2 regions of the Aeromicrobium sp. CF3.5 genome follow, and region 1 is predicted to be linked to the other one. Evidence: riboswitches for the same ligand, from Rfam matches in the RefSeq annotation. Region 1 holds a riboswitch; the other holds the start of a gene.

Evidence for each region. A riboswitch is a leader RNA that binds a small molecule or an ion and turns the genes downstream of it on or off. The one in region 1 is predicted to bind S-adenosylmethionine.
Region 2: it holds a riboswitch for S-adenosylmethionine, as region 1 does, so the genes downstream of both, thrC (threonine synthase) here and ACHAA3_RS10765 (hypothetical protein) in region 1, are expected to answer to the same signal.

Annotation. Positions count from the first base shown of each region.
Region 1 is NZ_JBIMEZ010000005.1:93,405-96,805, forward strand. Features, by position in the region: gene fdhA (formaldehyde dehydrogenase, glutathione-independent) at 1-895, opposite strand, end outside; gene ACHAA3_RS10765 (hypothetical protein) at 1,223-1,453, opposite strand; SAM riboswitch class IV at 1,482-1,595, opposite strand; gene ACHAA3_RS10770 (SDR family NAD(P)-dependent oxidoreductase) at 1,666-2,421, opposite strand; gene ACHAA3_RS10775 (acyl-CoA dehydrogenase family protein) at 2,421-3,401, opposite strand, start outside.
Region 2 is NZ_JBIMEZ010000001.1:473,636-477,036, reverse strand. Features, by position in the region: gene otsB (trehalose-phosphatase) at 1-745, shown strand, start outside; gene ACHAA3_RS02400 (hypothetical protein) at 742-1,179, shown strand; SAM riboswitch class I at 1,238-1,357, shown strand; gene thrC (threonine synthase) at 1,366-2,628, shown strand; gene ACHAA3_RS02390 (acyltransferase) at 2,638-3,345, shown strand.

The DNA of each region.
Region 1 (3,401 bases):
TGATGTCCATCAGCGAGTTGAGCACCGTGGCGGGAGCCTCGGCGGCGTCCGCGCCTCCGCCGTGGGAGCGGGCCTCGAAGCCGACGGCGTCGACGGCTGCATCGACCTCGGGGATGCCGAGCAGCTGTTCGAGCTGGTCGGGAATCGAGCCCTCGCCGACGTTGAGGGTCTCGCAGCCGAAGCTGCGGGCCTGCGCAAGGCGGTCGTCGTTGAGGTCGCCGACGATGACGACCGCAGCGCCGAGCAGTTGAGCGGAGGCTGCGGCGGCGAGACCCACGGGTCCTGCTCCGGCGATGTAGACGGTCGAGCCCACGCCGACACCGGCGGTGACAGCACCGTGGAAGCCGGTCGGGAAGATGTCCGACAGCATCGTCAGGTCGAGGATCTTGTCCAGTGCCTGGTCGCGGTCGGGGAACTTCAGCACGTTCCAGTCCGCGTACGGGACCAGCACGTACTCGGCCTGGCCGCCCACCCAGCCGCCCATGTCGACATATCCGTATGCCGAGCCGGGGCGGTCGGGGTTGACGTTCAGGCAGATGCCCGTCTTGCCCTCCTTGCAGTTGCGGCAGCGGCCGCAGGCGATGTTGAACGGGACCGAGACGATGTCGCCGACCTTGATGAACTCCACGTCGGGGCCGGTCTCGACGACCTCGCCGGTGATCTCGTGGCCCAGGATCAGGTCGGTGGGGGCGGTCGTGCGGCCACGGACCATGTGCTGATCGGATCCGCAGATGTTGGTCGTGACGGTCTTGAGGATGACGCCATGGGGAACCTTGCGGCCGATGTTGGCCGGGTTCACCCCGGGTCCGTCCTTGAGCTCGAATGTCGGATAGTCGATGTCGATGACCTCGACGGTCCCTGGTCCCTTGTATGCCACTGCACGATTGCCGGTCATGGTGATCCCTCTCCCGAATTCAACACGGTGGTCCCCCGTCGAGGGACGCCTGTTCCGGTGAGGAGAACACCCCTCGAGGCGAGATCCATCTGGTCTCTCAACCGTACGCTCCAGCTCGAGATGGTGGACCCACGCTTGCAGCCAGTGAAAGGCATGGACGGTCAGCGCGGCGCCATGCGCAGCGCGCCGTCCATGCGGATGGTCTCGCCGTTGAGGTAGTCCGATGAGGACGTCTGAACGCACCCAGCCATCGGGGTCAGGTCGACGTGACCGAGCCGTCGAGCCACTCCACGGCGAACGACCGAGGACTGTTGAAGTGCATCGCCTTCACCTGGTCGTGGCACCGCATTGGCGCGCCCGGGGTGTGTCGGGCGCGAGCACATCTGCAGCACGACAGACCTCGAGGAGTTCGTTCCAGGTCCACCCGGGGAAGTGCTGCTCGACGTGGGCGCGGGTGAACCCGCGGGTCACCGGGATGAAGTGCCCGTGCGAGAGCAGTCGGGTCAGCTGAACCCCGGTGCGGTGCTCGCCGTATTCGTACCAGTGAATGTTGATCATGGTGACTCCCTGCGTCCAGGGCACGAGCGTGCCCGCCTTGGCCCCTCGCTGCGAGGGGCCCCGGTCTTCTCCGGAGGGCACCGTGTCGGGCGACGCGGTTGCCGGCCATCACTGTCCGGAGTCGTGGATGGCTCTCTTGACCTGATCTGGACCCTAGGCGGTCGCACCGACAGAATCGCGCCGAGACTGGTTGGGTTGCAGGGTGTGGCGCGTCAGCGCGGCGCCATGCGCAGGGCGCCGTCCATGCGGATGGTCTCGCCGTTGAGGTAGTCGTGATCGACGATCATCGTGACGAGCTTGGCGTACTCCTGCGGCGAGCACAGCCGCTGCGGGAACGGGACGCCCGCGGCCAGGCCGGCGCGGATCTCCTCGCTGACCGTGGCCAGCATGGGAGTGTCCACGATGCCGGGGGCGACGGTGCACACACGGATGCCGTGCTGCGCGAGATCTCGGGCGGCCGGCAGGGTCATGCCCACGACACCGCCCTTGGAGGAGGCGTAGGCGACCTGCCCGATCTGTCCGTCGTAGGCGGCGATCGAGGCGGTGTTGACCACGACGCCGCGCTGACCGTTCTCGTCCGGCTCGGTGGCGGCGATCGCCTCGGAGGCCAGTGCGAGCACGGTGAACGTGCCGACCAGGTTGATCTGCACGACCTTGGCGTACAGGCCGATGTCGTGCACACCCTTGCGACCCAGGATGCGCATCGAGGGTCCGATCCCCGCGCAGCTGACGACGGTCCGAAGTGGCGCGTGCTCGGCGGCGGTGGCGACGGCAGCGCGCACCTGGTCCTCGTCGGTGACATCGGCGGTCAGGTAGGTCACGCCGTCGACGGCGGGAGCCGATTCGATGGCGGCCGGGAGGTCGAGTGCGAAGACGCTTGCGCCCTGAGCAGCGAGAGCGGCGGCGGTCGCCGCTCCGAGACCGGAGGCGCCTCCGGTGACGATGGCTGCGGTGTTGTTGATCTGCATCAGTTCTCCTTGCTGAGATGGCGGGCGATGACGAGGCGTTGGATCTGGTTGGTGCCCTCGAAGATCTGCATGACCTTGACGTCCCGCATGTACCGCTCGACGGGGAAGTCCTTGGTGTAGCCGGCGCCGCCGAGGACCTGCACGGCGTCGGTGGCCACGCGCATCGCATTGTCGGTGCAGACCAGCTTGGCGATCGAGGCCTGTCGACCGAAGGGGCGGCCCGCGTCCTTCAGGCGAGCGGCCGCCAGGTAGGTGGCGCGGGCCGACTCGACGGCTGCGGCCATGTCGGCCAGCAGGAACCCGAGGCCCTGGTGGTCGATGATCGCGCGGCCGAACGTCTCGCGCTCCTTGGCGTAGGTGATGGCGGCGTCCAGGGCGCCCTGCGCGACGCCGGTTGCGACGGCCGCGATGCCGAGCCGACCGGCGTCGAGTCCGGCGAGCGCGATCTGCAGGCCCTGACCCTCGGCGCCCAGCAGTCGGTCCGCCGGGACGCGGACGTCGTCGAACAGCATGGTTGCGGTGGTCGAGCCGGTCAGGCCCATCTTGCGCTCGGGGGTGTCGGCGGTCAGGCCGGGCGAGTCCGCCGGCACGAGGAAGCAGGAGATGCCCTTCGCGCCGTCGTCGGAGGTGCGTGCCATCACCTTGTAGAAGTCCGCCTCACCACCGTGGGTGGTCCAGGCCTTGGCGCCCTTGATGACGTACTCATCGCCCTCGCGGGTGGCCGTGGTGCGCATGGCGGCCGGGTCGGAGCCCGCGTGCGCCTCGGACAGGCAGTAGGCGCCCAGCTGGTCACCGGACAGCATCTGCGGCAACCACTGCTGCTTCTGCTCGTCGGTGCCGGCGGTGAACAGCCCAAAACAGCTCAGGGCATGCACGCTGGTGCCGACGCCGACGGACGCCCACACGGCCCCGATCTCCTCGAGCACCTGCAGGTACACCTCGTAGGACTGGTCCCCGCCGCCGAACTCCTCGGGATAGGG
Region 2 (3,401 bases), on a different contig from region 1:
CGGCACGCTCGCGCACATCGTCGCCGATCCCACCGAGGCCTTCGCCCACCCCGACTCGATCAGGGCCCTGGGACGACTAGGTCACCACCTCGGGACGATCGCGATCATCACCGGCCGACCGGTCACGCAGGCCCTCGAGCTCGGCGGCTTCGCGTCGATCGACGGGCTCGAGCAGCTCGTCATCTTCGGTCAGTACGGCGCCGAGCGGTGGAACGCCGCCGACCAGGACGCCGACGACCTCGATCCGCGCGGATCCGAACGGGTCGAGACCATCGATCGCCTCGCCGAGCGCCTGCCTGCGCTCCTCGCGCAGCACGGCGCCGAGGGCGCGTACGTCGAGGACAAGGGGCTCGCGCTGGCGGTGCACACCCGAGGGCTCGGCGCCGACGTGGTGAAGCGGCTGCACGCGCCCCTCGCGGAGGTGGCCGGCGAGATGGGCCTGACCCTGGAGCCGGGGCGCCAGGTGCTGGAGATGCGCTTCTCCGGCGCCGACAAGGGCGAGGCCCTGCGCACGATCGTGGCCGAGACGACCCCCCGCACCGTGGTGTTCGCCGGTGACGATCTGGGTGACCTGCCGGCCTATGACGCCGTCGATGATCTGCGCGCTGAAGGGCTGCGCGGGGTGCTGATCTGCTCGGCATCGGCGGAGCAGGATGCGCTCGTCGCTCGCGCCGACGCGGTGCTCGACGGACCCGACGCGATCGCGACCTGGCTCACGGCCTGGGCCGACCAGCTCGACGCATGAGTGCGGCGGTGCTCGCGCCCACCGGCTGGACCCGCGCGCGCACCGTCATCAACTGGATCAACCTCAGCACCCCGCTGGGCCTGCTGATCGCGTGGCTCGGTGGTGCGACGGTGGTGCGCCGCGGCCGCGGCACCTGGCTGGCTGGCGACTACCGGTACCGATTCCCGGTCGCCGGTGCGTTCACGATCGGCAGCGTCATCGTCAGTCGCCACGACGCGGCCTGGCTGCGTGCTCGTCCGGCGCTGCTGCGCCACGAGGACCGGCACTGCACGCAGTACGCGCTCCTGCTCGGCCCGGTGATGCTGCCGCTGTACGTGCTGGCGGTGGCTGTGTCGTACCTGCTGGCCGGGGACCCCGCGACGCGCAACCCGTTCGAGCGGTGGGCCGGTCTGGCCGACGGGGGCTACCGGCTCGCCTCGAAACACAGCTCCTGAGTCGTCCACGATGTGGACGAGGTGGACGCATCGTGAGACGCCTGTCTAGGCTGGTGCCACCTCATCCAGAGGGGCAGAGGGACGCGGCCCGATGAAGCCCCAGCAACCAGTCATCCGACTAGGTGCTAAATCCGCCCCGGTGCACGCAGCTGATGCGTGGCGCCGGGACAGATGACAGGAGCAGTCATGAGCCTCACCCTGCACTCGACCACCATCCGAGCTGGGGCCTTCGGCCCGGCCGTCGACCTGCGCTGCCGCGAGTGCGGCGCCACGCGCGACCTGGGGCCGCACTTCGCGTGCGACCAGTGCTTCGGCCCCCTCGAGATCGGCTATGACTTCGGCACGGTCACCCGCGAGTCGATCGAGGCCGGGCCCGCCAACATCTGGCGCTACAAGGCTCTGCTGCCGGTGCCCGACGACATCGAGACCAGCCCCAACCTCGAACCGGGCTTCACCCGGCTCCTCGAGGCCAAGAACCTCGCCGCCGAGCTCGGGCTGACCAAGCTGTGGGTCAAGGACGACAGCACCAACCCGACCAACTCCTTCAAGGACCGGGTCGTCGCGATCGCCCTCTCGGCCGCACGCGAGTTCGGCTCCACGGTCTTCGCCTGTCCGTCGACGGGCAACCTCGCGAACGCCGTCGCCGCGGCCGGGGCCCGGGCCGGCATCCGTACCGTCGTGCTGATCCCGAGCAACCTCGAGGCGCCCAAGCAGATCAACTCGGCGGTCTACACCGAGAACCTCATCGCCGTCGACGGCAACTACGACGACGTCAACAAGCTGGCCACCGAGATCGCCGGCGAGACCGACGACTGGGCGTTCGTCAACGTCAACGTGCGTCCGTTCTACGCCGAGGGGTCCAAGACCCTCGGGTACGAGATCGCCGAGCAGCTGGGGTGGCGCCTGCCCGACCAGGTGGTCATCCCGGTCGCCTCGGGCTCGCAGCTGACCAAGGTGTACAAGGCATTTCGCGAGCTGGTCGCGCTCGGACTGGTCGAGGACAAGCCGTGCCGCATCTTCGGCGCGCAGGCGGAGGGTTGCTCGCCCGTCTCGACCGCCCATCGGGCCGGCATCGACGCGATCCGGCCCGTCAAGCCCGACACGATCGCCAAGAGCCTCGCGATCGGCAATCCCGCCGACGGCGTCTACGTCCTCGACATCGTCCGCGAGACCGGCGGCGCGGTCGAGGACGTCACCGACGAGGAGATCCGCGAGGCGATCGTGCTGCTGGCGCGCAACGAGGGCATCTTCACCGAGACCGCCGGCGGGACGACCGTGGGCGTGCTCAAGAAGCTGGTCGAGACCGGCCAGCTCGACCCGGACCTGGAGACCGTGGTCATCAACACGGGCCACGGCCTGAAGACGGTCGACGCCGTGGCGGGTGTGGTCGGTCCTCGGGCCACCATCGCGCCGAGCTACGACGCGTTCGTCGCCGCCGGCCTGTCCTAGGGTGGCGGGGTGCTGAGTCCGTCAGATCGCGCCCGCCTGCAGGAAGCCGGCGTCGATGCCGATGTGCTCGGGACGGTGCTGGTGCACCTGTCGCACGACCCCCGGCTGCCGCAGTGGTGGCACGACCTGGGCAATGCCCTGTACCTCGCCGAGGGTGCCAAGCTGCCCGATCAGATCCTGGAGCACCTGGGCCTGATCGCCTTCCACGACGCCCTCGTGGTCATCGGCTCGGACCTGTCGACCTTGTCCTCGCTCCTGATCGGTGGCGACGGCGCCACGATCTTCATCGGGGCGAGATGTGAGCTGACCGGAGGTGAGCTGTACTGCGGGGGAGCGTCGAGCATCGTGCTCGCCGGACCCCTGGTCGCCACGCGCAAGGCTGTGATCGACGCCCGCAACGGCGGCACGATCGTGGTCGCGCCCGACCAGCTGTGGGCTGCGGACGTGTACGTCGCGACCGACGACATGCACCGCCTCGAGGACCGCCGCACGGGGGCCCGCCTCAACCCCTTCGGTGCCCACATCCGGGTGGGTCGGCACGTCTGGCTGTGCAAGGACGCCGTGGTCACCGGGCACGTCGAGATCGCCGAGGGCGCCGTGGTGGGGCTGCGCGCGGTGGTCCGGGGTCAGAAGGTCCCGGCCCACTGCGTCGTCGCGGGAGCTCCGGCGCGTGTCGTGCGAGAAGACGTGCACTGGACCTACGACGACAGGCCCTGACCGGTTTCAGATACCGTGGGTCTTTGAAAGCCGCCAGCCTGCGGCCCGACCCGGAG